Regions from separate parts of the Micromonospora sp. LOL_024 genome, predicted to be linked through region 2. Evidence: riboswitches for the same ligand, from Rfam matches in the RefSeq annotation. Region 2 holds a riboswitch; the other holds the start of a gene.
The links. A riboswitch is a leader RNA that binds a small molecule or an ion and turns the genes downstream of it on or off. The one in region 2 is predicted to bind thiamine pyrophosphate.
Positions count from the first base shown of each region.

Region 1 (15,768 bases), on a different contig from region 2:
GCGCTACCTGGGCAACTCGAACTTCGCCGGCTGGCAGATCGCCGACGCCGACTGGACGGCCAGGACCCAGGGGCTGACCCGCTTCGTCAGCGCACAGAACCACTACAGCCTGCTCAACCGGGACGCCGAGATTGAGGTGCTGCCCGCCTGCGAACGGTTCGGCCTGGGCATGCTGCCGTTCTTCCCGCTGGCCAACGGGTTGCTGACCGGAAAGTACAAGCGCAGCGAGGCTCCGCCCGCCGGCAGCCGCCTCGCCGGGGGTGGCCGGTACGCCCAGCGCCTCGCCGCCGCCGACTGGGACACCATCGAGAGCCTTGAGGCGTACGCCGCGCAACGGGGGGTGCCGGTACTGAACGTGGCCATCGGCGGACTGGCCGCCCAGCCGGCGGTGACCTCGGTCATCGCTGGCGCCACCACGCCCGACCAGGTGCGCGCCAACGCTGAGGCCGGTGCCTGGCAGCCCACCGAGCCCGACCTCAAGGCCCTACGTCTCCTCCTCGCCCCCTAACCCTCCAACCCGCCCCACCCGGTGCGTTGATCATGAGGTTAGCGGCGTTCTTGATCTCCAGAACTGCCGCTGACCTCATGATCAACAGCGTGGGTGGGGTGGGTGGGCCCCGCCCGGGTGATGCCGGGCGGGGCCCTGGTGTTTGGTTGGGACGGTCACTCAGAGGCGACGCCCCGGGGCCAGCTGCGTGGGGTCGCCACCGAGGCGGCCGGCACCCTTGACGGACTCGACGCCGTTGGCCCGTACACCGGTCTTGCTGGCCGCGCCGCCGAGCCGGACGATCATGGCGTCGGCGTCGCGGATCAGCACGTCGCGAATCTCCGCCTCACCGACCAGCGAGGCGTCGCCGGCCAGGGTGCGGAACGCGGTGAGCTGGTTGACCGCCCGCCTGTCGTTGCCCTCCGCCTCCGCCGTGCGGGCGTTGGAGAGCCGCTTCGACAACTGGTTGTACGCCTTGTCGGTGCGCCGTCCCGTCGCCTTGAGCCGGTCCAGCAGGTTCTGCATGTCACGGATCGAGGTGGTGACGAAGAACCGGACCGTCGTGGTGGTCGCGTTGCCCGCCTTGTCGGTCGCGGTGACGGTCAGCTCGTGCATGCCCAGCGGCAACTCGTACATCGCCTGGAGCGTGCCGCTGGCGTACGGTCGGCCGTTGAGCTCGCCGACCACGCCGGCGATCCCCGAGGTGGGGTCGACCGCCTGCCAGGCCACCCGGACGTTCTGGCTGTCGCCGTAGAGCTGGCCGTCGGCGATGCCGGAGACCAGCAGCGTCGGCTTCGTGCCGTCGATCCGCACCACCGCCGACCTCAGCGTCTCGGCGTTGCCGGCGGTGTCGGTGGCCCGGTAGAGCAGCTCGTGGTCCCCGTCGCCGCTGATCTGCACCGGCTCGGTGTACGCCGTCCAGTCGCCGCCGTCCAGCGACCACGCCAGCAGCGCCACCCCGGATCCGGCGTCGGTCGAGGTGAGTACCATCGGAATGGTCCCGTCGTGCCAGCCCTCGTCGTTCGCCGGGGCGAACGACACGGTGCTGACCGGCGCGGTGGCGTCGATCCTGACCGTGACCGTCTTCGTCTCCTCCACGTTGCCGGCCTCGTCGACGGAGCGGAACCGCAGCTTGTGCCCACCATCGCCGGTCGCCGAGACCGGTGCGGTGTAGGCGGTCCACTCGGTGGCGTCGTCGAGTTGGTATTCGGTGCGGGCCACCCCGCTGCCGTCGTCGACGGCGGTCAGCGTGACCGTCGCCGGGCCGGTGAGCCAACCATCGACCGGAGTGCCGGACACCTCGGCCGTGGTGGCCGGCGCGATGTCGTCGACCGCTGGAAGGTGGCTGTCATCGGTAGGCGGGCACGGCGTGGTCGAGTTCGGCATTGTGTCGAGTCGCTGAACAAATTAATCCGTTGCAGAGGATGTATAGCAAGGCTTCGATTGGTAACGTTTCGGCAACGGTAGGTGGCATTCCTGTCAGGACCGGCGCAGAGCACCTACGCCTGTGCCGAAGAAACGGCCGCCTGTTAACGCCTCCGGTAGAGCAGGGGCCCTCTGTTGACACATCCGCCGTCGCGCCGCAGCCGGGCGCACGCCTTGGCAGCCTGGCGGATCTGTCGTACGGTGACACCCAAGTGACCCACGGGAGCCCGGTCGACCGGGCTGAGAGGGGGGCTGAGAGCCCCCGACCGTCGAACCTGATCCGGGTAATGCCGGCGCAGGGAGGAGTACCGCCATGCCGTCCCTGGGACGACTGCATCTGATCACCGACACCCGGCCCGGCCGGGATCCGCTCTCCGTACTGGCAGCCGTGCTGCCGTTGGCCCGTACCGAACTGGTGGTGCAGGTTCGGGTGGCGGACACCGCGACCGACCGCCAGGCGTACGACCTGGCTCGGCGAGTGGTCACGCTCACCGCGCAGTATGGGGCGACCTGCCTGGTCAACGACCGGCTGCATGTCGCGTTGGCGGTGGGGGCGGCCGGCGGCCACGTCGGCGCGGACGATCTGCCGGTGGCGGCAGCCCGGCAGGTGCTCGGTCCGACCGCCGTGCTGGGCGTCACCGCGCGAGAGCCGGGGACAGCCGTCGAGGCGGTGACCGCCGGCGCGAGCTATCTGGGTGTGGGCCCCTGCTACGCCACCACCACGAAGACCGGGCTGCCGCCGGAGATCGGCACGGCCGGCGTACAGGCGGTGGTGAAGGCGGTCGACGTGCCCGTCATCGCCATCGGGGGAGTGACCGCCGCTGCGGTGCCCGCGCTGCGGGCCGCCGGAGCGTACGGGGTGGCGGTGGTCGGTGCGCTTTCCGCTGCGGCGGACCCGGCCCGCGCCGCCGCCGAGTTGCTCCGGGGGCTCTCGTGTTAACAGGGGGCCCTTCTTCCAATGGAGGCGTCAACAGGGGGCGCTTTCTTACACCTGATGTCGTGGTGGTGGGGGCGGGGGTGGTGGGGCTGGCGATCGCGTGGCGGTGCGCGGCGCGCGGACTGCGGGTGTCGGTGCATGATCCGGCGCCCGGTTCGGGGGCCTCGCACGTCGCCGCCGGGATGCTGGCGCCGGTGGCCGAGGCGTACTTCGGCGAGCGGGAACTGACCGGACTGCTCACCGAATCCGCATCCCGGTGGCCCGGATTCGCGGCCGAGCTGGCCGAGGCGACCGGTGTGGACATCGGTTACCGGACCGAGGGCACGCTGGTGGTCGGGCTTACCGCGGACGATCTGACCGAGGCGCGCCGGCTGTGGGCGTACCAGCTGGGGTTGGGCCTGCCGGTGACGCCGTTGCGTCCCTCGCAGCTGCGTGAGCGTGAGCCGGCGCTGGCACCCCGGGTGCGGGGTGGCGCGCTCGCGGCCACCGACCATCAGGTCGACCCGCGCCGACTGGTGGCGGCGCTGCGTATCGCGGCCGAGCTGGCCGGCGCGGTGCTGGTCACCGAGCCGGTGCGCCGCCTGCGGGACGTGCCGGCCGGCGTGACCGTGGTCGCGGCCGGCTGCGGCGCCGCCGCCCTGACCGGGCTGCCGGTTCGCCCGGTCAAGGGCCAGGTGTTGCGGCTGCGCACGCCCGATGGGCGTCCGCCGGGCTTCCGGCATGTCGTGCGGGGGTACGCCGACGGCGAGCACGTCTACCTCGTCCCGCGGGACAGCGGTGAGGTGGTGGTGGGCGCGACTGTCGAGGAGCGCTCCGACCTGGTTGTCTGCGCGGGTGCGGTGCTGCGACTGCTGCGCGCGGCCGTCGACCTGGTGCCCGAACTCGCCGAGTACGACCTGGTGGAGACGCTGGCCGGGTTGCGCCCCGGTACGCCGGACAACGCCCCGATCCTGGGTCCGCTGCCGGGCCGACCGGATGTGCTGGTCGCCACCGGTCACCATCGGCACGGGATCGTGCTCACCCCGGTCACCGCGGACCTGATCGCCGGCCTGGTCACCGGTGACGGCGCCGACTCGCTGCTCGCCTCCTTCCGGCCGGACCGGTTCACCGCCGCGTCGGGTGCCGGTCCGCCCGCGTCCGGCGGCGTCGCATCCGTTCCGGCGGTCGGGTCGGGTGCTCGCACAACGTCCGAGCAGGCGATGGAGGATGACTCGTGGAACTGACGGTGAATGGTGTGGAGCGCAGCGTGCGCGACGGGGTCACGGTCGCAGAGCTGGTGCGGGACGTTTCCGGCCAGGAACGGGGCGTGGCGGTGGCCGTGAACGGCGAGGTGGTGCCGCGTACCGGCTGGCCGGCGAAGGCGCTGCGCGGCGGCGACCAGGTCGAGATGCTCAGCGCCGCCCAGGGCGGGTGAGCCCGATGGATGGCGAGCACACGGGCTTCGAGCTGGGCGGGGTTCGGTTCAATTCCCGGCTGATCCTCGGGACCGGCGGAGCCGCGAACCTGCACGTGCTGGAGCAGGCGATCCGCGCCTCCGGGGCCGAGATGGTCACCCTGGCGCTGCGGCGGGTGCAGGCGGTGCCGGGTCGCTCGGGCGGCCTGCTGGACCTGATCGACCGGTGTGACGTGCGGCTGCTGCCGAACACGGCTGGCTGCTACACGGCCGGCGAGGCGGTGAAGGTGGCCCGGCTGGCCCGGGACGCGTTCGGCACTGACTGGATCAAACTGGAGGTGATCGGCGACGAGCGCACACTGCTGCCCGACGGGGTGGAGTTGCTACGTGCCGCTGAGGAACTCGTCGACGACGGGTTCGTCGTGCTGCCGTACACCTCGGACGATCCGGTTCTGGCGCGGCGCCTCGCCGACGTGGGCTGCGCGGCGGTGATGCCGGCGGGCGCGCCCATCGGATCCGGCCTGGGGATCAACAATCCGCACCACATTCGGCTCATCCGGCAGGAGGTCGCGGTGCCGGTGATCCTGGACGCCGGCGTCGGCACCGCCTCCGACGCGGCGCTGGCCATGGAGCTGGGTTGCGACGCGGTGCTGCTGGCCAGCGCGGTCACTCGGGCGGCGGATCCGGTGGCGATGGCCACCGCGATGCGGTACGCGATCGAGGCCGGTCGACTCGCCCACGGTGCCGGCCGCATCCCCCGCCGCTTTCACGCCCTCGCGTCCACCACCCACGAAGGCCGTCCCGACCTGTGACCGCGCGGACTCAAGCTCTTGGTACGAGCCCGCCCCCGTACGGGCCGATCTGTGCCGAGACTCACGTGCTCCCGGGCGTCGTGCTGCTGACGGACCGGCGGGTGGCGCGCGGGCCGCTGGCGGCCGTGGTGGCGGCGGCCGTCGCCGGGGGAGTGCGCTGGGTGGTGCTGCGAGAGAAGGACCTGCCGCGCGCCGACCGGCTCGCCCTAGCTGCCGAGCTGCGGCCGATCCTGGCCGAGGCGGGCGGCACCCTCGTCGTTGCCGGCCCCGACCCGTTGCTCCCCGACCTGCTGCTCCCCGAGCAGGGACGCGACGTGAGCGGCGCCGGCCACGCAAGCGGCACCGCAGACGGTCCCGTCGAGGCGGCCACAGTAGTCACAGAGGTGCGGACGCCGACCGCGCTCCACCTGTCGGCGGCTGGCCCCTACCCGCCGCCGGCAGTGGACCTGGTCGGTCGGTCCTGTCACGACGAGGCGGAGCTGCGCCGGATCAGCAGCGAGGACTACGTCACCCTCTCGCCGGTCTACCCCACCAGGACGAAGCCCGGCTACGGCCCACCGTTGCTGCCCGAAGGGTTGGGGCAGTTGATCCGGCGGAGCCCGGTGCCGGCGCTGGCCCTGGGCGGCATCGAGACTTCGGCCCAGGTACGAGCCTGCGTCCAGGCCGGCGCCATCGGGGTGGCCGTCCTCGGAGCCCTCATGCGCGCCACCGACCCCCAGCGAGCGGCCACCACCCTCGTCGATGCCTTCGAACAGGCCGCCAGCTCCAGCACCCGAACCCCACCCCCACCAGCGCCCCCACCCCCACTCCCGAAGCACCGAACGGCCCGCCCCACGACGAGGCTGCGGCCGACCGTTCCCACGCAGGGATCAAGCCTGACCGCCCGGAGTGGGCACGGTCGGCCGCAGCCCTCCACAGTGACCAAAGCCCCGCAGCCCCGAACGAGCCCAGCGCAAGCCGAGAACCCCGAGGGAGAGACGTGACCCCCACCACCGTGCTCACCGTGGCCGGCTCCGACTCCGGCGGTGGCGCCGGCATCCAGGCCGACCTCAAGGTCTTCGCGGCGCTCGGCGCGTACGGCACGAGCGTCCTCACCGCGATCACCGCGCAGAACACCCGGGGCGTGGACGCTGTGCTACCGCTGCCGCCGCAGACCGTCACCGAACAGCTCGACAGTGTGTTGTCGGACTTCACAGTTCGGGCGGTCAAGACCGGAATGCTCGGTACCCCGGCCGTGGCGGGCGCGATCGCCGACGCGGCGGCGGCCGGCCGGCTGCCGCAACTGGTCGTCGACCCGGTGCTGGTGGCCACCAGCGGGCACCGGATCGGTGTGGTGGAGGCGGTGGAGCGGCTGCTGCCGTACGCCCGGGTGGCGACCCCGAACAGCGCGGAGGCGGCGGCCCTCACCGGGGCCGCGGTGACCGGTGTGGCGGAGATGACGGCGGCCGCCAGGGCCCTGACGGCCGGCGGGCCGGAGTGGGTGATCGTGACCGGCGGCGACGTGGACACCGGCGCGGAGGCGGTGGACGTGCTGCACGGCCCGGACGGGACGAGTGTGTTGCGCGGTCCCCGGGTGCCGACCCGCCACACCCACGGAACCGGATGCTCGTTCTCGGCGGCCATCGCCGTGCGGCTGGCGCTGGGCGACCCGGTGCCGGCGGCGGTCGCGACCGCCAAGGAGTACGTCACCCGTGCGCTGACCGGCGCGCGGGACTGGGAGTTGGGCGCGGGACGCGGCCCGATGGACCACTTCGGCTGGTCCGCCTGAGCAGGAGGTTGTCATGCAGGCACGTCACAAGGTGTACGTAGAGGGATCCCGGCCGGATGTCCGGGTGCCGTTCGCGGAGGTGGAGCTGACCGGGGACAACCCGCCGGTGCGGCTCTACGACACCGCCGGTCCGGGTTCGGACCCGGAGGTCGGGCTGGCCGCGCTGCGCGGACCGTGGATCGCCGAGCGGGGCGACGTGGCGCCGGTACGTGGTGCCGGTACCCCGTTGGGCGGGGTGGACGGGAAACGGCCGACGCAGCTCGCGTACGCGCGGGCGGGGATGATCACGCCGGAGATGGAGTTCGTGGCGATCCGGGAGGGCATGGCACCGGAGTTCGTCCGGGACGAGATCGCGGCGGGGCGGGCGGTGCTGCCGCTCAACATCAACCATCCGGAGTGCGAACCGGCGATCATCGGCAAGGCGTTCCTGGTCAAGGTCAACGCCAACATCGGTACCTCGGCCGTGACCTCTTCGGTGGCCGAGGAGGTGGAGAAGCTGACCTGGGCCACCCGGTGGGGCGCGGACACGGTGATGGACCTGTCCACCGGCAAGCGGATCCACGAGACCCGCGAGGCGATCGTGCGCAACTCGCCGGTGCCGATCGGCACGGTGCCGATCTATCAGGCGTTGGAGTCCGTCGGTGGCGATCCGGTGAAGCTGAGCTGGGAGGTGTTCCGGGACACCGTCGTCGAGCAGGCCGAGCAGGGCGTGGACTACATGACGGTGCACGCCGGCGTGTTGATGCCGTACGTGCCGTTGGCCGTCGACCGGGTGACCGGAATCGTATCGCGAGGCGGCTCGATCATGGCGGCCTGGTGCCTGGCGCACCACGAGGAGAACTTCCTGTACACCAACTTCCGTGAGCTGTGCGAGATCCTGGCTCGCTACGATGTGACGTTCTCGCTTGGCGACGGGCTGCGGCCCGGCTCGATCGCGGACGCCAACGACGAGGCGCAGTTCGCTGAGCTGCGCACCCTGGGCGAGTTGACCAGTGTGGCGTGGGAGTACGACGTCCAGGTCATGATCGAGGGCCCGGGGCACGTGCCGATGCACAAGATCAAGGAGAACGTCGACCTTCAGCAGGAGTGGTGCCACGAGGCGCCGTTCTACACGCTCGGCCCGCTGACCACAGACATCGCGCCCGCGTACGACCACATCACCTCGGCGATTGGGGCGGCGATGATCGGCATGTTCGGCACCGCGATGCTCTGCTATGTCACTCCGAAGGAGCACCTTGGGCTGCCGGACCGGGACGACGTGAAGGCCGGCGTGATCGCATACAAGATCGCGGCGCACGCGGCGGACCTGGCAAAGGGGCATCCGGGCGCGCAGGCGTGGGACGACGCGCTGTCCAAGGCGCGCTTCGAGTTCCGGTGGGAGGACCAGTTCAACCTCTCGCTGGATCCCGAGACCGCGCGGTCGTACCACGACGCGACCCTGCCCGCCGAGCCGGCGAAAACCGCACACTTCTGCTCGATGTGCGGACCGAAGTTCTGCTCCATGAAGATCAGCCAGGATCTCAAGGAGTACGCCGCCCGCGGCATGAAGGACAAGTCCGACGAGTTTCTCGCCGCGGGCGGGCGGGTCTACCTCCCGCTCGCCTGACCGGTCCGCCGGGCTCGGCTATCGGGTTCGGCGGGTGCAGCCGGTAGAGCAGGTGCCGCCCGGCCCGCGGGGGGTGGCCGGCGTCAGTCGCGGTGGTGTCGTCCGGAGGGGCGCAGGGAGCGGCGTCGCTCCTCCGACGGCTCGGGCGCGTCGTCGTCCAGCGGCCGGCTCAGCCCGGCCACCCAGTCGACGTACTCCTCGTCCTGGGCCGGCAGTGACTCGTCACGATCGGCCGCCGCACCGGTCTCCCCGGAACGCGACTTACCGCGGCGGAACAGTCCGCGCCGGCCTCGCTCTGCCTCGCTGTCCGGCTGGACGTCTTCGGCTCGGGCAGCGGGTGGCTTGGCGAAGGCCGCCGACACGTTCCGGGCGGTGGCCGCCGGGTCGGTGCCGGTGTCCGCTACGACGCTGCCGCTGCGGGCAGGGCTGGTGGCGGTACCGGCTGTGCTGGCGGTGTCGGTGTCGATGGGGTCGGTGGTGGTCACGGTTGGGTCGGTGGTGGCGTGCGGTGCGGGCGCGGTGGCCGGCTGCGGGACGCGCGGACCTGCGGGGGCGAAGGCGTTCCAGGCCGTTGCCCGGTTCAGGTCGGGCATCGGGAACCGCTGCCCGGGTCGCCGTGCCGCCTCGGCTGGGGTCACCTCGACCGACTCGACTGCGGCGGTATCCGGTGCGGCGGAGACGGGCGTCGAGGGGACGGACGCGGGCTCGGTGTGCACCCCGAGATCTGCTCCGGCAGGCGGCATCTCGGTGATCGGGGAATCGGTGGGCGTCCGGGTACGACGGGGCGCCGGGGCCTTTGCGGGTGGTGCCGCCAGGACCTCGTCCGTCGGCTCGACGGCGCGGACCTCGGACCGGATGTCGCTGCCGTCACCCACCGACGCTGAGTCGCCTGTCACCAGCGGCTGGTCGCCGTCCGGCCCGCCGTCGCCGTCGGCCAGCTCGTCTCCCGCCGATGCGAGGGCGGCACCTGCCTCCGTCGACTCCGGGCTGGCCGCAACCCCGACCGGGGACGCCGTCGGGTGGGCAGACGTCGCCGGCCCGGCTGATGCGTTGGAGCGCGCATCCGGCCAGTGCCAGTGCGGCGGGGATCCTTCGGCGGTGTCGGTGGACTGGTCCGCGCTGGTGCCCGTACCAGCGGCGGCCGGTCCCGCGCCGGCCGGGCGGTCGATGACCACCACCTGGCCGGTCGCGGTGGACTTCGGGTCAGTCGGCCCTTTGGTCGACGCTGGCAGGGCCGGGACCTCCGGAAGCGGCTGGAGGATGGCGGTTGGTTCGACGACCGTGTCGGCGGTGGTCGGCCTTCTGGGCGGCCAGGGCAGCAGCACGGCGGTGGCCGAGCCGAGCGCGCCGACGGCGACTGCGACCAGCGCGCCGTAGTAGGGCGTGAGCTGGTAGCGGTCGCTGGCGTTGCCGGGACCGGCGGCCAGGTAGGCGAACGCCACCAGCACTGGACCGGCTGCCCCGGTCGGCACGCTGACCAGCGGTGGCTGCCCGCGCCGCCGGGCCAGGGCCGCGGTCGCCGCGCCGAAAAGCAGGGCCACCGTCGGCAGGATCAGCAGCGCCAGTTGCTGCGCCGCGTCGGCGGAGAGCCATTCCGGCTCCAGCACACCGAGGCGAACTGGGGTCAGTGGCCCGCTCGCGCCCAGTGACGGTAGGACCGACAGCAGCGCCAGTAGCCAGACCACCGCGGCCACCACCGCCATGTTCCAGCCGAGTGGTGGCCGGACCAGCACGGCCAGCGCGGCGCCCCCGCCGATCACCGCGCCGAGGCCGGCACAGATCGCCACGGCCCAGACCGGGTCGACCGAGACGAGTTCGGCGCCACGGGCCGGTCGCATGCACAGCGGCGCCACGACCAGGGCGCCAAGGGCGGCGCTGCCCGCGACGGCCAGCTGCCTGGTGGTCCCGGTGAGCTGCCCGCCGGGGCGGACCAGCCGCTCGGCGAGGACGGCACCGACCACGGCGGCGTTCGTGGCGAACCAGCCGGCCCAGACGAGCTGGGCCGGCCACTCGTTGACGCTCACGCCGGTGAACGACCCGGTGAGCCGGACGACGCCGAAGCCGAAGGCGAGGCCGAGTTGCCCGGCGCCGGCCAGCAGGCTGACGCCGAACGCCGTGAACAGAAGTCGGCTCGATGTCCGATGGGCCATGACCGGCACGTTACGGTCCGTCGTCACCGAGCGCCACCGGCGCGCCGTGTGACGCCGGAGTACCTGCTGGCGGCGGGTCTACTTGAACTCGACCAGCCGGGCCAGGTATGTCGTGTCTCCGACGTTGGTGAGCATGTGTACGGCTCCCGGGTCGCGGTAGACCACCCCGCCGGTCGGCTCGTCGGCGTCGATCCTGGTGCCGTCGATGGTCTGTACGACGTTCTTCGCGCCCTGGACGGCCACCACGAGGTAGGGGTGGTCGTGCCGGTGCAGCGGCTGCCGCTCGCCCGGCTCCAGCCGGATGTGCCAGACCCGGACCCGATCGTTCTCGAAGACGACCTCCTGCCCCACCGGGCCGAGGGTGGGCTCGTGCCCGAGTGGGCGGCGCTCCAGCGGTGTCCCGGTCATGGGGTTCCGTCCAGTCGGGGGAGCACCTCGGCGGCGATCAGCTCCAGGTGGTCCAGGTCGTCGAGGTCGATCAGGCGCAGGTGTACCCGGGAGGTGCCGATCGCCGCGAACTCGCCGATCCGGTCGACCAACTGTTCCGGGGAGCCGACCACCGGGTCCTCGGGCGGCAGCGCGCTCTTCACCTGCAGCGGCGCGGCCCGCCGCCGCGCGTCGGCGTCGGTACGGCCGATGGCCACCACGATGCCGGCGGAGAGGGTCAGCGGCGGGCGCCCCGAGCCGCTGCGGGCGACCCGGTGACCCGCCTCGCGTACCCGGTCGTACGCCTCGGCGGTCTGTTTGATGCTGGTGAAGGGCACGTTGAACTCGTCGGCGTAGCGGGCTGCCAGCTCGGGCGTGCGCTTGAGGCCGCGTCCGCCGACGATCACCGGCGGTCCCGGGGTCTGTACCGGCTTGGGTAGGGCGGGACAGTCGGTGAGCCGGTAGTGGTCGCCGGTGTAGGTGAAGGTCCCGCCGGACGGGGCGCTCCACAGTCCTGTGATCACTTCCAGCTGCTCTGCGAGCCGGTCGAAGCGTTCGCTGGTGCCGGGGAAGGGGATGCCGTACGAGGCGTGCTCACGGGCGTACCAGCCGGCACCGATGCCCAACTCGACCCGGCCGCCACTCATCTGGTCGACCTGGGCCACCATCACCGCCAGCGGGCCGGGCGGCCGGAAGGTCGCCGACGTGACCAGGGTGCCCAACCGGATCCGGCTGGTCTCCCGGGCGAGCGCCGCCAGCGTCAGCCAGGCGTCGGTCGGGCCCGGCAGGGCCGGCTCGTCGCCCATGGCCTGGTAGTGGTCGGCACGGAGGAAAGCGTCGAACCCGCCGTCCTCGGCGAGCCGGGCGAATCGGAGCTGGTCGTCGTAGCTGGCGCCCCGGTGTGGCTCGGTGAAGACGGCCACCCGCATGCTCATCGTCCCTTCGTGCCGGCGGTCGCCGGCTGCTCGCGTTCCATGAGCAGTTCGTGCAGGTCCGCACTGACCTGGGCGACGTCCGCTAAGTGGGCGTTGCGACCGAGGGTGCGGGGCCGGGGAATGGCCACCTCGACGACCTTGCGGACCCGGCCGGGACGCGGGCTGAGCACCACCACCCGGTCGGCCAGCAGCACTGCCTCGTCGATGGAATGGGTGACGAAGACGACGGTCGCGCCGTTGCGCATGTGCACCCGCTGCAACTCCCCGGCCAACTCCTCGCGGGTGAGCGCGTCCAGCGCCGAGAACGGCTCGTCCATCAGCATCACCCGGGGGTCGCCGATCAGCGACCGGCACAGCGACACCCGCTGCTGCATACCGCCGGACAGCTCGTGCGGCAGTCGCTTCTCGAAGCCGGCGAGGCCGGCCACCTCGAGCAGGTCGCGCGCCCGGTCCCGGTAGTCGGCGCGCTTCCAGCCGAAGATCTCCACCGGTAGCAGGACATTGTCCAGCACCGTGCGCCACGGCAGCAGGGCTGGCCGTTGGAAGAGCATGGCGATGTCCCGGCGCGGCCCGGTGACCGGGGCGTCGGCGACGGTGATCCCGCCGGAGGAGACCGGGATCAGGCCGGAGATCAGGCGCAGCAGCGTGGACTTGCCGCACCCGGAGCGGCCGAGTACGGCGACGAACTCACCCTCCGCGACATCGAGGGTGATGCCGCGTAACGCCTCGACCCGGCCGGCGCGGCCTTCGAAGGTGCGCGAGACCTCGGACAGTCGGATCATCTCCGGCGGGCCTCCCCTGAGTGGGTAGTCAGGAATCTGCCAAAGGCTAGCCGCTCCCGTCCCTATCGCACCGTCCGGGGGTGGACATCACTTTGTTCCCGTTCCGCAACCCGGTACGCCTGGCGTCGCAAAGGTGGGCTTCTCGTACGCTGTGCCCGCGAAGAGTCCCCCTCGTACGCGGTGCCGGCTTGATTCCCAGTCCGACGCCGCCCCGACAACTCCCTTCCGGCGGCCCGACGCCCCGGTTGGAAAGGACAAGGTGCACTGATGAGAAGGCTGACCCGCACGGTCGCCGCGGCCACGATGGCCACCGCCCTCGCCATGGTCTCCGCGTGTAGCAGCGGCTCGGACGACGCCGACGACAACGGCGTGGGTGCGTCGTTGGAGCAGGTGACCTACCTCACGTCGTTCGGCAACTTCGGCCGTGACGCCTACGCCTGGGTGGCCAAGGAGAAAGGCTTCTTCAAGGACGCCGGCTTCGAGGTCGAAATCAAGCCCGGGCAGGGCACCGGCTCGGTCATCCAGACCGTAGTCGGTGGGCAGGCGCACTTCGGCCCCATCGACCTGACCGGTGGTCTGCTCCAGCTCGGCAACGGCGACGCCAAGGACTTCGTCGCGGTGGCCGCCATCCAGCAGCGCACGATGGCGGCCATCGCCACCGTCGAGGGCACGGGCATCAACACGCCGAAGGACCTGGAGGGCAAGAAGCTCGCCGACACCCCCGGTTCGGTGGTCCGCAACCTCTTCCCGACGTACGCCCGGCTGGCCGGCATCGACTACACGAAGGTGACCTGGGTCAACGGAGAGGCACAGACCCTGATGGGGACCCTGGCCTCCGGCTCGGTCGACGGCATCGGCCAGTTCGTCGTCGGCCAGCCGACCATCGAGACGGTGACCAAGAAGAAGGCCGTCATGCTGCCGTACAGCAACGTGATGCAGGACCTCTACGGCAACGTGCTGATCACCTCCAAGCAGTACGCCAGCGAGAAGCCGGAGCAGGTCAAGCGGTTCACCGAGGCTCTGCTCAAGGGCCTGGAGTACGCCCTGGCGAACCCGCAGGAAGCGGCCGAGATCCTGGCCAAGAACGCCGAGGCCGTGAACCCCGCGGCGGCCGCCGCCGAGATGGAGCTGATGGCCGGGTACGTCCGCTCCAGCAACTCCGGCACGGCGCTGGGCACGCTGGACAGCGGTCGGGTCGCCAAGAGCATCGCAATCCTGCGTGGTGCGGACGCCCTGAAGTCGGACCTCACCCCCGACCAGATCATCGATTTCAGCCTCGCGCCAGCGGCCTGAGACCGGCCAGCTCCACACGGGGTACGCCGCACCGGTTCGCCGGTGCGGCGTACCCCGCCCCTGTCAACGCAGACAACCGCAGGAGGAACCCGATGACCGACGTCCGCTTACGGCAGCCGGAGGCGACGCTCGCTCCCGAGCAGTCCCCGGCCGTACCAGGCGACCGGCGGTGGCGACCGGAGCGCCTGCGGGCCGGCGTGGTCACGGCGCTGCTGCCGGCCGTCGGGCTGCTGGTCGCGCTGGCCACCTGGTGGCTGGTGGCCCGGCTGGAGTTGATCCACCCGGCTGCCCTGCCGCCGCCTGGTGACGTGCTGGCCGCCTTCTTCGCGCGGCCGGTGCGGCTCCTGGAGCACACCGTCGCGACCACCGGCGAGATCCTGTTCGGCTTCGCGCTCTCCGTGGTGGCCGGGGTGCTGATCGGCCTGGCGCTGGCCGCCTCCCGGACGGTCGAGCGAATGTTCACCCCGCTGCTCGTCGCCGTCAACGCGGTGCCGAAGATCACCCTCGGTCCGCTGCTGGTGGTGGCGCTCGGCTGGGGTCAGAAGCCCATCCTGACCATGGTTTTCCTGCTCTGCTTCTTTCCGATCGTGCTGTCCACCGCGACTGGCCTGACGACCACGTCGGCCGAGCTGGCCGAACTGGTGCGGTCCTGGAACGCCTCCCGCTGGCAGGCGTTCCGCAAGATCCGGTTTCCGGCCGCGTTGCCGCAGATTTTCGTCGGCCTAAAGGTCGCCATGCCGCTTGCCGCGATCGGTGCCGTCATCGGCGAGTTCCAGGCCGGCGAAGGTGGTCTCGGCTACGTCATCCAGCAGTACGCCGGCATCGGCGACACCGCCACCGCGTGGGCGGCGATCATCCTGGTCGCCCTGGTCAGCATTCTGCTCTACGCCGCGCTGGTGTTAGCCGAGCGCCGCAGCCTGCCCTGGCTGCGCGAGACCACCTCCAGCCGCTGACGTCAGCTCTGCAACCGCCACCTGCCGTTGCGGGCGACGAGGGTCGTCAACGCCTGCGGCATCAGCCCGGAGTGGTTGTCCGGCGTCAACCGGATCGGCCCCGACAGACCGTCCATCTGGGACGTCTCCAGCACGTCGCGGAGGGCGTCCCGGTCGACCTCGCCGGCCGGCCCACCGGCGCGCATTTCGGCGTCGGCGATCAGCTGGACCGCGTCCGCGGCGAATGACGCCGAGCCGTGGTAGCCGCCGAACCGGGCGGTGTAGTCCTGGAACCACTGGCGGCGGGCGGCCTTCGCCGGGGTGGTCGCGATCACGTCGTCGATCACCATCGTCTGGGTGAAGACCAGGGTGGCCCGCTCCGTCGCCCGGGCTGCCGAACCGAGGAAGAGATCACCGGCAGCCGAGGCGTCGAGCAGAAGGGCGCCATCGAAGCCGGCCTGCTTGACCGCGCTGGTGGCGAGCATGGCCTGCTCCGGCGGGGTCCAGATGACCAGGGCGTCGGGCTCGGCCGCGGTCAACGTCGCGGCCTGCCGGTCCAACTCGGTGTCGGTACCCCGAACGGAGGCCCGGGCCAGTACCTCGATTCCGACCTTGGCGAACTCGCGGTCCAGCGCGGTGGCGCCCTCCTGGCCGTAGGCGTCGTCGCTGCGTAGGAGGCCGACCGTTTCGATGTTGCGGCGACGCAGTTCGACGGTGAGTGCGGCGGCGTTGTCGGGGGCGTTCGGTGCCAGCTTGAACATGTACCGGCGTTCCGCCACCGGGCTCGTCACGGCGCCGGCCGCGGCGAGCGCGACGGTGGGG
Region 1 covers NZ_JBHMIS010000001.1:450,210-465,977, forward strand. Annotated here, with positions in the region: gene ACFHWY_RS02245 (aldo/keto reductase) at 1-508, shown strand, start outside; gene ACFHWY_RS02250 (OmpL47-type beta-barrel domain-containing protein) at 668-1,873, opposite strand; TPP riboswitch at 2,123-2,231, shown strand; gene thiE (thiamine phosphate synthase) at 2,226-2,852, shown strand; gene thiO (glycine oxidase ThiO) at 2,846-4,072, shown strand; gene thiS (sulfur carrier protein ThiS) at 4,063-4,263, shown strand; gene ACFHWY_RS02270 (thiazole synthase) at 4,269-5,054, shown strand; partial or broken gene ACFHWY_RS02275 (thiamine phosphate synthase) at 5,120-5,824, shown strand; gene thiD (bifunctional hydroxymethylpyrimidine kinase/phosphomethylpyrimidine kinase) at 6,034-6,822, shown strand; gene thiC (phosphomethylpyrimidine synthase ThiC) at 6,836-8,428, shown strand; gene ACFHWY_RS02290 (hypothetical protein) at 8,512-10,578, opposite strand; gene ACFHWY_RS02295 (cupin) at 10,657-10,986, opposite strand; gene ACFHWY_RS02300 (LLM class F420-dependent oxidoreductase) at 10,983-11,933, opposite strand; gene ACFHWY_RS02305 (ABC transporter ATP-binding protein) at 11,936-12,721, opposite strand; gene ACFHWY_RS02310 (ABC transporter substrate-binding protein) at 12,989-14,014, shown strand; gene ACFHWY_RS02315 (ABC transporter permease) at 14,107-14,967, shown strand; gene ACFHWY_RS02320 (ABC transporter substrate-binding protein) at 14,970-15,768, opposite strand, start outside.
Region 1: another riboswitch for thiamine pyrophosphate. It lies ahead of thiE (thiamine phosphate synthase); the one in region 2 lies ahead of ACFHWY_RS16460 (ECF transporter S component).

Region 2 (15,768 bases):
GCTCTTTCTGCGCCGATCCGGCTGGCCATAGTCAGCGAACTGGCCGGCGGTGAGCGTTGCGTGCACGAGTTGGTGGACAAGCTCGGGGTCACGCAACCGCTGGTCTCCCAACATCTGCGGGTGCTACGTGGGGCGGGCGTGGTTCGTGGTTCCCGGCGGGGCCGGGAGATCGCGTACACCCTGGTCGACGAGCACGTCGCGCATATCGTGGCCGACGCCGTCAGCCACGCCGGGGAGGGATCATGAGCGAGCGAACCAGGCGGCTGGACGCGGCGACGCCTCAGGGCGGCGTGTGGCGAAACGGAGTGCAGTCATGAGTGAGAGCGGTACCGCTGTCCGCAACACCCGCCAACGCTCCGCCGTGAGTGCTCTGCTGGCGGAGGTGGAGGGCTTCCACAGCGCCCAGGACCTGCACGCGATGCTGCGCGATCGGGGCGAGCGGGTCGGGTTGACCACGGTCTACCGGACGTTGCAGGGTTTGGCCGAAGCGGGCGAGATCGACGTGATGCGACCCCCGGGTGGGGAGCATCTCTACCGCCGGTGTAGCCAGGGCCACCACCACCATCTCGTCTGCCGGGCCTGCGGTCGTGCGGTCGAGGTCGCCGGCCCCACCGTGGAGACCTGGGCCGACCGGGTGGCCGCACAGCACGGCTTCACCGACGTCAGCCACACCCTGGAGATCTTCGGCACCTGCCCCGCCTGCGCCCGCTGACCCCACCGCCCTACCGACCTTGTACGGTCCGTCGGGCGAGAACCGTCGGTGTGGGCACACCGGCGACCTGAAGTGCATGATCGGCGGGCCGGCGACCGCCGACGTCGGGATGCCTGATGGGTCGTGCCGTGGCACGCTGTCCGGCGTGAAGATCTACGCTGATCGCTTTCCGGCCGCCCTGCGGCAACTGCTCACCGATCTGCTCGTCGTCGCCTGGGTGTACGCGACGATTCGGGGGGCGCGGTGGCTGCATGATCTGGTGCAGGAGCTGGCCGTGCCGGGCCAGAAGATGGAGGGGGCCGGCGGCGGGCTCGCCGACAACCTCGCCGAGGCCGGCGGAAAAGTCGGCCGGGTACCGCTGGTCGGAGACGAGTTGACCGCGCCGTTCGAACGGGCGGCCGATGCGGCCCGTTCGCTCGCCGAGGCCGGACGGGACCAGCAGGAACTCGTCGACCAGTTGGCGCTGGCACTGGCCGTCGGCCTGTTGATCGTCCCGCTCGGTTTGGTGCTGTTCGGCTGGCTGCCGCTTCGGGTGCGCTGGATGCGCCGGGCCGGGTCGGCGGCGGCGCTGGCCGGCGCGCCCGCCGGCCGGGACCTGCTTGCCCTGCGCGCCCTGGCCGGACAGCCGCTACGCAAGCTGACCCGGATCGCCCCGGACGTGGCCGAGGCGTGGCGCCGCGGCGACGACGCCACCGTCGACGCCCTGGCCGCCCTCGAACTACGTCGCCTCGGCCTCCGCGACCCTCACCACGACTGACCCACCCCATCTTGACCAACAGAAGCCGTGGGGTAACGAAGTTCAGGCGGGTGGGGGGATGCGGCGGCGGGCGTCGGTGGTGACGGTGGACGGGCCGGGAGTCCAGCCGGTCACCCAGGGCAGGTCGGCCGGTGGGGTGATGACGCCCTCTTCCACGGCGGCGTAGCGGCCGGCGAGGATCCGCTTGGCTGCCACCACGTCGACCGAGTCGGTGTTGTCCCACAGGGCGGTGAACAGCGCATCGACCCGCGCCCGGGCCTGGCGGCAGAACAGGTCGGCCAGCTCGACGTTCTCCGGTCGGGCGTCGCGCTCCGAGTGGGCGCGCACGCAGACCGCGCTCATGGCGAACAACTCCGCACCGATGTCCACCACCCGGCCGAGAAACGCCTGTCTGCGTTCCAGCTTCCCCTGCCAGCGGGACATCGCGTAGAAGGTGGACCGGGCCAGCTTCCGACTGGCGCGTTCGACGTGACGCAGATGCCCGGCGAGCGGACCGAACTCGGCGTACCCGGTCGGTTGCTGTCCCTTGCCGACCGCGAGGGTCGGCAGCCACCGTGCGTAGAACGCGCCGGCCCGCGCACCGGCCCTGGCCTTTCTGCCGAGCCCGGCGTCGGGGTCGACGATGTCCCCCGCGACCGAAAGGTGAGCGTCCACCGCCTCGCGGGCGATGAGTAGATGCATGATCTCGGTTGACCCCTCAAAGATCCGGTTGATCCGTAGGTCGCGCAGCATTTGTTCGACCGCGGCCGGGCGCTCGCCCCGGGCGGCCAACGACTCGGCCGTCTCGTACCCCCGGCCACCGCGGATCTGGACCAGTTCGTCGGCGATTCGCCACGCCATCTCGCTGGCGTAGAGCTTCACCAGCGCCGCCTCGATCCGGATGTCGTTGCGGTCGTCGTCGGCGAGCAGGCAGCAGAGGTCGAGCATCGTCTCCATGCCGTAGGTGGTGGCGGCGATGAAGGCGAGCTTCTGCGCGACCGCCTCGTGCTCGCCGACCGGCCGGCCCCACTGCACCCGATCGGCGGACCACTCCCGGGCCACGTGCAGGGCCCACTTGCCGGCGCCGACGCACATCGCCGGCAACGACAGGCGACCGGTGGTCAACGTACTCAGGGCGATCCGGAGCCCCTTGCCCTCGCCGCCGATCACGTTCTCCCTCGGCACGAAGACGTCGTGAAAGCGGGTCAGGCTGTTCTCCAGGCCGCGCAGGCCGACGAAGGCGTTGCGGCGCTCGACCGTGATGCCCTCGGCGTCGCCGTCGACCACGAAGGCGGTGATGCCACCCTTGTGCCCGGCGCCCTTCGGCACCCGGGCCAGCACCACGAGTTGGGTGGCCACGGTGCCGTTGGTGGCCCACAGCTTGACGCCGTTGAGCCGGTAGCCGGTACCGTCCGGGGTCGGCTGCGCGCTGGTCGCCAACCGGGCAGGGTCGGAGCCCACGTCCGGTTCGGTCAGCAGGAACGCGGATACCTCACCGGCGGCCAGCCGGGGCAGCAACCGCCGCTTCTGCTCGTCGGTACCGAACATCTTCACCGGCTGCGGCACGCCGATCGACTGGTGCGCCGAGAGCAACGCACCGATCGCCGGACTCACCGAGCCGGCCAGCATGAGTGCCCGGCAGTAGTGCAGGTTGCTGAGCCCGAGCCCGCCGTACTCCCGGTCGATCTTCATCCCGAAGGCGCCCAACCGGGCCAGGCCCTGGAAGATCTCGTCGGGAATGCGCGCATCCCGCTCGATCGCCGCACCGTCTATCTCGGACGCCACGAAGTCGCGGAGCCTGCCGAGGAAATCCTCGGCCCGGGCCTGCTCGGCCTGGTCCGGTCGGGGCCACGGGTCGATCAGGTCGAGCCGCAGCCGGCCCAGGAAGAGTTCCTTGCCGAAGCTGGGCCGATCCCAACTGGTGTGCCGGGCCCCCTCGGCGACCTGGCGGGCCTCCTTCTCGGACACGGTGGCCGCCGCGTCGGTCGACGCCTGACCTGTCGCGTCGGGCGGTGGGTCGGCGCGGCGGTCGTCGGTGGCTGACGAACGGTCGTCTTCGGCAATGGCCACGGCAAACCCCCGGGCTCGATCCGGACACTGGAGACTGTTCCGCCTGCTCAGTAGGCTACCCGCGTTTGTTACCCAAAGGTAGTCACGATTATCCGCGGCGGCCTCGTGCTCAGCTCTGCTGGAGGCCGCTCGGATCCTCCTCGTCGTCGATATCGTCCTCACCCCAACCTCGCCGGGCGAACGGCAGCGCCACCCAGAAGGTGAGAAACCAGAGACCGGTGACCGCGCTGAGCAGGAAGGCGACCAGCCGGTCCAGCACGAAGTCGGTGATCAGTAGCACCGCGCTGACCATCGCGACCAGCATGAGGGCCAGGCCACCACTGGCCATCCGGTGCGCGAAACGCACCAGCTCCGGCTTGCGACCCTGCCCGCGCTGGCCGTACGCCACCCGGTTCATCGTCTCGCCACCGTGACCAGGTGGTCCTCGGTGCCGGGCGGCGTCTTCCCTGCGCTCACTCAGCCGGCCGGAAGCGTCCGGGCCAGGATCGCCTCGCCCAACGGCGCCGGCGCCTCGTCCGGAATCCAGTGGCTGACCCCGGCCAGTTCGACGTACCGGAAGTCGCCGCTCACGTGGGCGGCACAGGCCCCCGCCGCGACCCGTCCGATGGCGACGTCACCGTCGCTCCACACATAGGTGGTCGGCACCGCCACCGGGCCGACCGCCGCGAACTCCCGCCGGGACATCGCCCGGTACCAGTTCAACGCGGCGGTCAGCGCGCCCGGCCCACGCATCGGATCGGTGTACCCGGCCGCCCGGTTGGCGTCACCGACTCCGTGCAGCAGCCGGCGCAGCCCGGCGGCGCCCAGGGCCAGCAGGGTCTTCTCGGCCACCACCGGCTGCCGGAACAGCAGCATGTACGCCGAGCGCGCCTTCTGCTGCGGGTCGTTGTCCAGCGCGTGCGCCATGGCCGCCGGGTGCGGCACGGAGACCGCGGTCAGGGTGCGTACCCGATCCGGTCGGCTGGCGGCCAGCGCCCAGCCGACGATGGCGCCCCAGTCGTGTCCGACCACGTGCGCGGTGGCCACGCCGAGGGCGTCCAGCACCGCCGCCGCGTCGGCGACCAGCTCAGCGAGCCGGTACGCCTCGACCTGGGTGGGTCGCGCCTGCGGCGAGTAGCCCCGCTGGTCCAGAGCGTAGGTGCGCAGACCGGCGGCGTGCAGGGTTGGCGACACGCCGTCCCACTCACCCGAATGTTGCGGGAATCCGTGCAGCAGCAGCACCGGTTCCCCCTGCTCGGGTCCCCCGACGGTGACCTCGAACCGCAGACCTCGGGCGTCGACACGCATGCCGGCAGCCTACCGACGCCCCGTACCCGGTCTGCCCGGCCGGGTCAGTCGTACTGCTGCCTGGGTACCGGCACCTGCCGCCAGGACTCGACCTCGAGGTAGGGGATCTCCGCGTCGTTGACCGGATCCCGGCCCAGCCGGTCGCTGTAGCGCCCGACGACCTCCACCCAGCTGTCGTTGGGCAGCCCGGCGGGCACGTCGCCGAGCATCCCGAGCTTGATCGGCCGGCCGTCGGCGGCACAGCAGGACAGCACCATCCGGGCCAGGATCGGCTCCCCACCGGCCCCGCTGGCGATGAAACCGGTGAGCTGTACCCGCCGGTCGCCGATCGACGCGCCCCGGTCGAACAACGCCCGGGAGGCGTAGTCGAGGACGCTTACCTGCACCGGGTCACCCTCGGGCAGTGGCGGGTAGTCCGACTGCTGCTGGCTGCTGAGCGCGGTGCCGGCCTGCCCGGCGGCGTACGACCCGAGGGCCGGCGGGGCGACCAGCAGCAGGCCGAGCACGGGCAGGATGAGCAGCCATCCGATCCGCGGCTCGTGATGGTCGTGGTCGCCGGCGGCACGGTCGGCGGGCGCGACGCCGGGGCCGTCAGCGGCACCGCCGGCCGGCGCGAGCGCGGCGGGCGCGGCCGGACGCAGCTCGTGCCAGAGCGTCATGATCGCGGCGACCACCAGCAGCAGGCCGGCGGCGATCAGGAAGGGGCGCAGCCCCTCCTTGACGTATCGCAGGTAGAGGTCGGTAACGCTGGCCCGGATCACCGCGCCGCCGAGTAGCAGCAGGACCACCGCCTGCGCCTGCCGGTTCACAGCAGCACCATGCCGGCTCCGGTGGCGACCAGCAGGGCCACCGCGAACGTGGTCGGCGCGAACCGGAAGGCGAACCGGCGGCCGAAGACACCGGCCTGCATCGAGATGAGCTTGAGATCGACCATCGGCCCCACCACCAGGAACACCAGTCGGGACGTGAGAGAGAACTGCGACAAAGAGGCCGCGACGAAGGCGTCCGCCTCCGAGCAGAGCGAGAGCAGTACCGCGAGCAACGCCAGCGCCAGGATCGACAGCCAGGCGTTGTCGGCCAGGGTCTGCAGCCATCGCTCCGGCACCAGCACGTTGATGCTGGCCGCGGCCATCGCGCCGAGCACCAGGAACCCGCCCGCGTGGGTCACGTCGTGCCGGACGGCGGCCCAGAAGGCGCGGGTCCGGGAGGCGTCGTCCAACTCTGGCCGGCGCGGCATCCTGATCCATTCGGTGCGGCCGAGCCGCAGCCAGAGCCAGCCCATGACCATCGCGACCACCAGACTGGCGACGCCCCGGGCGACGACCATCTCGGGGTTGTTGGGGAAGGCGACCGCGGTGGCGGTGAGCACGATCGGGTTGACCGCCGGGGCGGCGAGCAGGAAGGCGAGCGCGGCGGCCGGGGTGACGCCCCGGCGGATCAGCGAGCCAGCGATCGGCACCGCGCCACACTCGCAGCCCGGCAGCACCACCCCGGCCGCGCTGGCCGCCGGCACCGCCAGGGCCGGATGCCGAGGCAGCGCCCGCGCCCAGAACGACCGGGGTACGAAGACCGCGATCACGGCGGAGAGCAGGATCCCGAAGACCAGGAACGGCACCGCCTGAACCATGATCGAGACGAAGACGGTGGTCCAGGTCTGTATCCGGGGATCGTCCAGTGCGGCGGCCAGCGGATCCCGGAAGATGATCAGCAGGACCAGTAGTGCCGCCAGGACCTCCACCGACCCGATCCGGTCGCCGAGCCACCGGCGGGGCGGCGGCGCCGCGGCGGTCTCCGGCGGGCGGGCCTTGGTGACGACCCCTGTGCCAGTGAGCGGACCTTCCGGCTCACCGGCCGCCGAGGCATGTTCAGTGTCTGTGGTCACCCGTCGCCCCTCGGCCAGTTGCGGATCGGCGGCCTGAGATTACCGCCCAGAGCCGGCAACGTCGATGAACGTCACAAAATTGGCCGGGCCCGAGTGCCATCCGCGCCGCCAGGTCGGAGGCGAGCACCCTTCGCCACCTGCGAAGATCACATTGTCTGTCGATCTTCGGGGATGCTAGCGTCGGCGGGACAGACAACACCTCCGACAGGGGAGCGCACAGCGCTGAGAGTGCGGGTCCGCCCGCAGACCCTCGATACCTGATCTGGGTAATGCCAGCGCAGGGAGTTCGGTCCACCTCCAGCCCGCCACGCCCGGCACCGCCGGGCCGAGCGTGCGTCTTGCCTTGGTTCGACCTTGAACTGGGAGCAATCATGAATCAACCGACCAGCAGCCGGTGGCGCACCATCGACATCGTCGTGGCCGCGGTGATCGCCGTCGGCTTCGGTGTCATCTTCTGGGCCTGGGGACTGCTCTGGCGGGCCGCCGACCCGGCTTTCGCGTTCTTCCCGGCCAGCCAGGCCCTCATGTACGGCGTCTGGCTGGTACCTGCGGTGCTCGGCGGGTTGGTGATCCGTAAGCCGGGTGCCGCGCTGTTCTGCGAGGCGGTCGCCGCGACGGTCTCCGCGCTGCTCGGTTCGGAGTGGGGCGGCATCACCATCCTCCAGGGACTGATCCAGGGTCTCGGCGCGGAGTTGGCGTTCGCCGCCTTCCGATACCGCTCGTTCCGGCTGCCGACCGCGCTGCTGGCCGGCGCGTTGACCGGGCTCGGCGCGGCGTTGTTCGACTTCTTCGTCTGGAACGCCGCGTATGCGATGGCCAGCTACCGCATCCCGTACGCGCTGCTCACCGTGCTCAGCGCCACCGTGATCGCGGGCGCCGGCGCGCACCTGCTCACCCGCGCCCTGGCCGGCACCGGCGTCCTCGCCCGCTTCCCCTCCGGCCGCGACCGCCCTCTCGTCTGACCTCGCCATCGCGTTGATCATGATTAGGAGGCAGCCCGACCTTCGAGTCACGCCAACTCATGATCAACCGGGCACGGCCGAGCATGGGAGAGGGGGTGGGGGCGTGGGTGGGGTGAGGTTGCGCGGGTTCGGCTGGCGGCACGCCGGGCGACGAGCCTGGGCGGTACGCGGAGTGGACCTGCGGGTCGAGCGCGGCGAACGGGTGTTGCTCCTCGGGCCCTCGGGCGCCGGCAAGAGCACACTGCTGGCCGCGCTGGCCGGGCTGCTGCCCGAGGACTCCGGCGAACACGAGGGCTCGATCGAGGTCGGCGGCCGGCCGGCCGCCGAGGCCCGGGACAGGGTTGGCATCGTCTTCCAGGACCCACAGACGCAGCTCGTGATGGCCCGCAGCGGCGACGACGTGGCGTTCGGGCTGGAGAACCGGGGCGTACCGGCCGGGCTGATCTGGCCCCGGGTGGACCAGGCGCTGCACCGGGTCGGCTTCCCCTACCACCGGGACCGACCCACCGCCGCCCTCTCCGGCGGCGAACAGCAGCGTCTCGCCCTGGCCGGCGTGCTCGCGCTGCGCCCCGGGCTGCTGCTGCTCGACGAGCCCACCGCCAACCTCGACCCGGCCGGCGCCGCCCTGATCCGCGCGGCACTCGCCCGGGCGGTCGGCGACCAGACCACGCTGATCCTGGTCGAGCACCGGGTCACCGACGCACTGCCCCTGGTCGACCGGGTGGTGGTACTCGAACCCGGTGGCGGAGTGCGCGCCGACGGACCGCCAGCGGCGATCTTCGCCGCCCACGGGGCCACGCTCGCCGCCGAGGGTGTGTGGGTGCCCGGCCGGGAGATCCCACCGCGCCGGGCCACCGGCCCGGCCGGCGAGGTGCTGCTCACCACGGACCGGCTCGGCCTGCCGCCCCGGCTGGCCCCCACCGACCTGACCGTACGCGCTGGTGAGACGCTCGCGGTGCTCGGCCGCAACGGCGCCGGCAAGTCCACCCTCGCGCTGCTGCTCGGCGGGCTGCGCAGACCTGGCAGCGGGCGGCTGACGGCAAGCCCGGAACTGGCCGGAAAGGACGCCGGCACTGCCCCGCACCGCTGGCGGGCTCCTGCGCTGGCCGGCCGGATCGGCTCGGTGTTCCAGGACCCCGAGCACCAGTTCGTCACCGCCACGGTCCGCGACGAGTTGGCGCTGGGTCCCCGCCGGTCCGGTGCCACCGAGGCGGCGGTCGACGACCGCGTCGAGGAGCTGCTGCACCGGCTACGGCTGGCCCGGCTCTCCGGAGCCAACCCATACACTCTCAGCGGTGGCGAGGCGCGGCGGTTGAGCGTGGCGACCGCCCTGGCCACCGCCCCCCGCCTGCTGATCTGCGACGAACCCACCTTCGGCCAGGACCGGCGGACCTGGTGGGAGTTGGTGGATCTCTTCGCGGAGCTGCGGGAGGCGGGCCATGGCCTGGTCACGGTCACCCACGACACCGAGTTCGTTACCGCACTCGCCGACCGCACGCTGACCCTCGGCCACCCGCCGGCACCGGCCGAGACTGCCAGTTCCGCCCCGGCCGCAACCGCGGGTACGGCCGCGGGCACCGACAGCGCCCGAACCGCGACGCCCGTGTCCACCGGCCCCACGCCGGAGCAGCGATGATCGACCTGGCGCCGATCGCCCGGCCGGACGCGCCGCTGGCCCGGCGCAACCCGGTGGCCAAGCTGGCGGCGGCGGTGCTGTTCGCGATCCCGTTGATGGCAACGCTGGACCCGGTGGCGCCGGCCATCGCGATCGCGGTGGAGCTGGCGGTACTGCCGCTGTTCGGCATACACCCCCGGGTGCTGGTCCGGCGGGCCTGGCCGCTGCTGGCCGCTGCCGGCGGCGTACTGGTCACCCTGGTGCTCTTCGCGGCGGACCGGTCGGGACGTGTGCTGCTCGACGCGGGGCCGGTCCTGGTGACCTCGGGGGTGCTGGTCACCGCGCTCGGTCTGGTGCTGCGACTGTTCGCGGTGGCCCTCCCCGGGGTGATCGTCTTCGCCACCACCGACCCGACCGACCTGGCCGACGCGTTGGTGCAGAACGCCAAGGTGCCGGCCCGGTTCGCGATCGGGGCGCTGGCGGCGTTCCGGTTGGTGCCGCTGCTCGGCGCGGAGTGGCAGATGATCGCGATGGCCCGCCGGGCACGCGGCGTGGAGGCGGGCCGCAACCCGGCGGCCCGGCTGCGGTTGTTCGTCTCGACCGCGTTCACGCTGCTGGTCGGAGCGATCCGGCGGGGCACCCGGCTGGCGGTGGCGATGGACGCCCGCGGCTTCGACTCCGGCGTGCCGCGCACCTTTGCCCGCCGGCAGCACTTCGGCGCCGCCGACTGGCTGCTCGTGGCCGGCGCGACGGCGGTGGCCGGCACCGCGCTGGCGATCAGCATCACGCTCGGCACCTTCCGCCCGCTGATCGGTTGACCGCACACCCTCAGCGGGTGCAGCGATCCCCGCCAGCGTCGAGCGCGGCGACCCAGGCGGCCGGCGAGTTGGTGCTGGCGACCGGGCCACACCACCCGGCAGGTCTGGCCCCCTTCGAGGTGCGGGGCGACGCCCTGCTGCGCCGACCACTTAGACCGGGTGTGGTCGCCACCGTACGGCGACCACACCCGACGACCTGTCAGCTACGCCGGAAGGCGTACCGGCGAGCCGGGCCGGCCTGCTGCCCGCGCCCCACGCCCGGGACGCCGGTCACCGGCGGGCCGGCCTTCGGTGCCGCCGGCCGCGCCGCCGGCAGGGCGGCGGCCGGCGCGACGACGACCTGGTCGAGGTTTGCCGGCGTGAGGTCCGCGACCTGGGGCGCGGGGTGGGCCGGACGGGGCTTGCGGGAGTTGCGCTTGGCGGGCATCCGTGCCTCCTTGGCTCTGCGGCGACCGACGGGAGCCGGCCGATCCGCGGTGTCTCGTGACCGCCGGCGACGGCGGCCGAACGGAATGGGACTGCTGCCCGGGACCGACCACGGAGGACACCACCGACGGTTGCGGTGCGCGGTGAAACGCGGACGCCCGGGAGCACACGGGTCGCGGCACGGCGGCGGCGGACCCGGCTCGAAAGGGGGGCGTCAGTAGCGCATGACGATAGGCTAGCCGCACCCAGCGGTGGCCGCACCCGGTATTTCCCGCCTGCGCAATGCGACCACCTGATGACCAGCGGTGGGGGTCGACGCACGATCGAGCGGGACCGCGATACCGTCGCAGCACTACAGGTCGAAGGCGGAAGGTGGCGACGAGGATGGCGGATCGGGCGACGGCACAGATCGGTGTGACCGGGCTGGCGGTGATGGGTCGGAACCTGGCCCGCAACCTGGCCCGCAACGGATTCACCGTGGCGGTGCACAACCGCTCGCCGGAGCGGACCCGGTCGCTGGTGGCCGAGCACGGCGACGAGGGCACCTTCGTCCCGGCGGAGTCCCTCGCGGACTTCGTCGCCGCGCTGGAGCGTCCCCGCGCGGTGATCATCATGGTGAAGGCAGGCGGCCCCACCGACGCGGTGATCGACGAGCTAATACCCCTACTCGAAGAGGGCGACATCATCATCGACTGCGGTAACGCGCACTTCGCCGACACCCGCCGCCGCGAGGAGGCGCTGCGGGCGCAGGGCCTGCATTTCGTCGGTACCGGCGTCTCCGGCGGCGAGGAGGGCGCACTGTGGGGGCCGAGCATCATGCCGGGCGGCTCCGCCGAGTCGTACCGCAAGCTCGGTCCGATCTTCGAGAAGATCGCCGCCCGCGTCGACGGGGTGCCCTGCTGCCAGCACGTCGGGCCGGACGGCGCCGGACACTTCGTCAAGATGGTGCACAACGGCATCGAGTACGCCGACATGCAGCTCATCGCCGAGGCGTACGATCTGCTGCGGGCCGGGCTGGGCGCCACGCCTTCGGAGATCGCGCAGATTTTCCGGGAGTGGAACTCCGGCGAACTGGAGTCCTTCCTTATCGAGATCACCGCCGATGTGCTGGCACACACCGACGCCGCCACCGGTGAGGCGTTCGTGGACGTGGTGCAGGACCAGGCCGAGCAGAAGGGCACCGGCCGGTGGACCGTCCAGATCGCCCTCGACCTGGGCATCCCGATCACGGGCATCGCCGAGGCGACCTTCGCCCGCTCGCTCTCCGGTCACGCCGGCCAGCGTGCGGCAGCAGTCCGGGCGTTCCCCGATGCCGGGGACAAGTGGCAGGTCAGTGACCGCGAGACCTTCATCGAGGACGTCCGGCGCGCCCTACTGGCCTCGAAGATCGTCGCCTACGCACAGGGCTTCGACCAGATCCGGGCCGGCAGTGCCGAGTACGACTGGAACGTCGACCTGGGCGGCACCGCCACCATCTGGCGGGGCGGCTGCATCATCCGGGCCCGTTTCCTCGACCGGATCAAGCAGGCGTACGGCGAGCAGCCGGAGCTGCCCACCCTGCTGGTGGCGCCGTGGTTCGCCGACACCGTCCGCGACGGCGTGCCGAGCTGGCGCCGGGTGGTGGCCGACGCGGCCCGCGCCGGAGTGCCGGCGCCCGCGTTCGCCTCGTCGCTGGCGTACTTCGACGCGCTGCGCGCCCAGCGACTGCCGGCCGCGCTGATCCAGGGCCTACGCGACAACTTCGGCGCGCACACCTACCGCCGCGTCGACCGGGACGGCTCCTACCACACCCTCTGGGCCACCCCCGACCGCGCCGAGGTCGATTCGTGACAGCCCGGACAGCGGCATCTCGCGGTATCCGCCACCTGGGATACCGCGAGATGCCGCTGTCCGGGCCGTGCGCGGCCGGTCCCGTCAGAAGAAGCGGCGGCGTTTGGCCTGCTGTGGGCGGATCAGGTCGGCGCCCTTGTCAAGCAGGCGGGTGGCCCGGTTGGGGCCACGTCGGGCCTCCAGTGTGTGGCTCAGCTTCCGGGCTCCGGCGGCGGCGACCGGCACCGCGATGGCCATCACCGCCCACCGCCCGATGCGCTTGCGAAGCATATGGGTTCACCTCCGTCAGTGGCTGCTGCCAGCGGTGATACCCAGCGTGGCCGACAGCTAAGCGCTCGGGTGGCCGGATACTCAGGTGGCCGGCGCCACCGGATTGGGCAGTGCGCCACCGAACCGGCGGTCGCGCTGGGCGTACAACTCGCAGGCGTACCACAGGTGGCGACGGTCGAAGTCGGGCCAGAGCGTGTCCAAGAAGACCAGCTCGGCGTACGCGCTCTGCCAGAGCAGGAAGTTCGACGTCCGCTGCTCGCCCGAAGGCCGAAGGAACAGGTCCACCTCGGGCACCTCGGGGTGGTAGAGGTACCGCCCGATCGTCTTCTCGGTGATCTTCGCCGGGTCGAGCCGTCCGGCGGCCACGTCCCGGGCGATGGCCGCGGTGGCGTCGGCGATCTCGGCCTGGCCGCCGTAGTTGACGCAGAACTGCAGGGTCAGCGTCGAGTTGCCGCGGGACATCTCCTCGGCGGTCTGCAACTCGGTGATGACGCTCTTCCACAGTCGGCCGGCCCGGCCGGACCACACCACCCGCACACCGAGGTCGACCAGTTGGTCCCGGCGACGCCGGATGACATCGCGGTTGAAGCCCATCAGGAACCGCACCTCGTCGGGCGAGCGCCGCCAGTTCTCGGTGGAGAAGGCGTACGCCGACAGGTAGGGGATGCCCAGCTCTACAGCGCCCTCGATGGTGTCGAAGAGAGAGAATTCTCCCGCCTCGTGTCCCCTGGTGCGGGGCAGCCCGCGATCCTTGGCCCACCGGCCGTTGCCGTCCATCACCACGGCTACGTGCCGGGGCGCCGCCCCCGACGGCAACACCGGCGGTCGGGCTCCCGACGGGTGCGGTGTCGGCGGCACCGGCGCACGCCGGCCGGCCCTGGTGGTACGAATCACTCGGTTCACTCCCTGCTCACGTCCTGCGAATCCCGGTCGGGTGGCCCTACGCCGGCGGCCCGCGGCGGTGCGGCCACACCGGTCGGGTCGTCAGGGCCCTGGAGGGTGCCGGGTGCCGCCGGCACGCCGCCCCGGTCGACCAGCGGCAGCGAGCGTAGCGCGCGCTCCAGGTGCCACTGCAGGTGCGCCGCGACCAGTCCGCTGCATTCCCGACGAACCGCGGACTCGGTGGCGTCGGCGACCCGCCAGTCACCCAGGGCCAGCGCCGACATCAGGTCGACGGTGGCGGGGGCCGGATGGGCGGCGCCGGGTGGGCGGCAGTCCGGGCACACCGCGCCGCCGGCCGGTACCGAGAAGGCCCGGTGCCGGCCCGGCGTGCCGCAGACCGCGCAGGCGGTCAGGGCCGGGGCCCAGCCCGCCAGGGACATGCCACGCAGCAGGTACGCGTCGAGGACCAGCGTCGTGGCGTGGCTGCCCTCGGCGAGGGCCCGCAGTGCCCCCAGGGTGAGCTGGAACAGCCGCAACGACGGCTCACGCTCCACCGGGGTGAGGCGCTCGGCGGTCTCGGCGATCGCGCTCGCCGCGGTGTAGCGGGGGTAGTCGCCGAGGAACCGCTTGCCGTAGAGGTCAATTCCCTCGACCTGGCTGACGCTGTGCAGCGAACTACCCAACTCCCCCTTGGGGTCACCGGCGAGCTGCAGGTCGACGTGGCCGAACGGTTCCAGCCGGGCACCGAACTTCGAGGTGGTCCGGCGCACCCCCCGGGCGACGGCGCGTAGTCGGCCGTGCCGCCGGGTGAGCAGGGTGATGATCCGGTCCGACTCGCCGAGTTTCTGCACACGCAGCACCACCGCGTCGTCGCGGTAGAGCTGTCGGCGGTATCCGGCCACCGCCCCATTCTCCCTCCCGGCCGGAAATGAGGTCCGACCCCGGTCGGAATTCAGGGTCCGCTCGGGGTCGTCGTGCCGGCGAACCCGGATGCGCGCCCGCCCGCACCGGTCGTAGCGTCTCAGCATGGCTCTTGACCGGACCACGACCACACACCGGCCCAGCACCACACACCGGCACACCACCACACACCGGCACACCACCACACACCGGCCGAGCACCGCGCGTCGGCCCGGCAGGCGCGGGAGCACCGCACGCCGGACCGGCATGGCGGTCGCCGCGACCACCGCCCTCATCGTCCTCGTTGGGTGCGACAACCTCTCGTTCCGCCGGTTGGACTTCGACACCACCGAGTCCACACGGATCACCGCGATCCGGGTCCTGCCCGGCGCCGGAGACGTGCTGGTCCGTGCAGACGGCAACGTGGACGGCGTACGCATCAAGCGGGTGGTGCGTTACCAGGGCACCGAGCCGGGTACGACGTACGAGATCAAGGACACCGAACTGGTGCTGGACACCTCGTGCGGCCATCGGTGCAGCATCTCCTTCGAGGTGACTGCTGGCGAGGGGGTCAGCTTCCGGGGCGAGACCGGCTCCGGAAACATCGACCTGAGCCGCGTCAGCGCGGTGGAACTCAAGGTCGGTTCCGGCAACGTGCGGGTGGCCGAGGCCACCGGACCGGTCCGAGTGGAGACCGGCTCGGGCAACATCGAGGTGCACGACGTCGCCTCGCCCGTGGTGATGCGGGCGTCCTCCGGGAATGTGACGGGCACCCGGCTCGGCGGCCAGGTGGACGCCGAGGCCAGGTCCGGCAACGTCACCGTCGAACTGGACCGACCGGCTTCCGCGCGGGTGCACGCGTCCAGCGGCGATGTCGAGCTGACCGTGCCGGCGGGTGCGTACCAGGTCCAGTCCAAGGCAGGTTCCGGCGACGTCGTGCTGGACGTGGCGCACGACCCGTCCGCCACTGACGTCCTCGATGTCCGCACCGGCAGCGGCAACATCACCGTCACCTCGCGCTGATCGGGGAGCCCTGGCCCGGCACCGCCTCCTCGCGGCGCTGCGGGCCGGCGTCGACCGGCGGGCCGGCAGTGCTTCGTCCGCCGGGTACCAGTTCCGGCGGACGTCCCGCCGCCACATCCTCGACCCAGCCGACCAACGCGGTCACCAGGCCAACCAGCAAAAAGACCAGGGCCACCCGGATCGCCAGTCCCAGCGGATCCTGGTGCGACCAGCCGACCACGTCCACCAACGGGGTGAGCGCGACCACGAACGTCATGTGCCACAGGTAGACCGTCACCGCCCGCCGGTTGAACACCGTGACGGCCCGGCCGAACAGCGCGTTGCGGTCGACCCACCGTGCGGTCGCCGGGGCCCG
Region 2 covers NZ_JBHMIS010000014.1:46,220-61,987, forward strand. Annotated here, with positions in the region: gene ACFHWY_RS16420 (ArsR/SmtB family transcription factor) at 1-246, shown strand, start outside; gene ACFHWY_RS16425 (Fur family transcriptional regulator) at 314-712, shown strand; gene ACFHWY_RS16430 (hypothetical protein) at 858-1,469, shown strand; gene ACFHWY_RS16435 (acyl-CoA dehydrogenase family protein) at 1,512-3,416, opposite strand; partial or broken gene ACFHWY_RS16440 (DUF6328 family protein) at 3,628-3,885, opposite strand; gene ACFHWY_RS16445 (alpha/beta fold hydrolase) at 3,975-4,805, opposite strand; gene ACFHWY_RS16450 (TIGR03943 family putative permease subunit) at 4,850-5,614, opposite strand; gene ACFHWY_RS16455 (permease) at 5,611-6,687, opposite strand; TPP riboswitch at 6,884-6,989, shown strand; gene ACFHWY_RS16460 (ECF transporter S component) at 7,059-7,649, shown strand; gene ACFHWY_RS16465 (ABC transporter ATP-binding protein) at 7,753-9,285, shown strand; gene ACFHWY_RS16470 (energy-coupling factor transporter transmembrane component T family protein) at 9,282-10,082, shown strand; gene ACFHWY_RS16475 (hypothetical protein) at 10,282-10,509, opposite strand; gene gndA (NADP-dependent phosphogluconate dehydrogenase) at 10,893-12,338, shown strand; gene ACFHWY_RS16485 (hypothetical protein) at 12,423-12,608, opposite strand; gene ACFHWY_RS16490 (isoprenyl transferase) at 12,690-13,466, opposite strand; gene recO (DNA repair protein RecO) at 13,508-14,392, opposite strand; gene ACFHWY_RS16500 (DUF4097 family beta strand repeat-containing protein) at 14,517-15,413, shown strand; gene ACFHWY_RS16505 (acyltransferase family protein) at 15,400-15,768, opposite strand, start outside.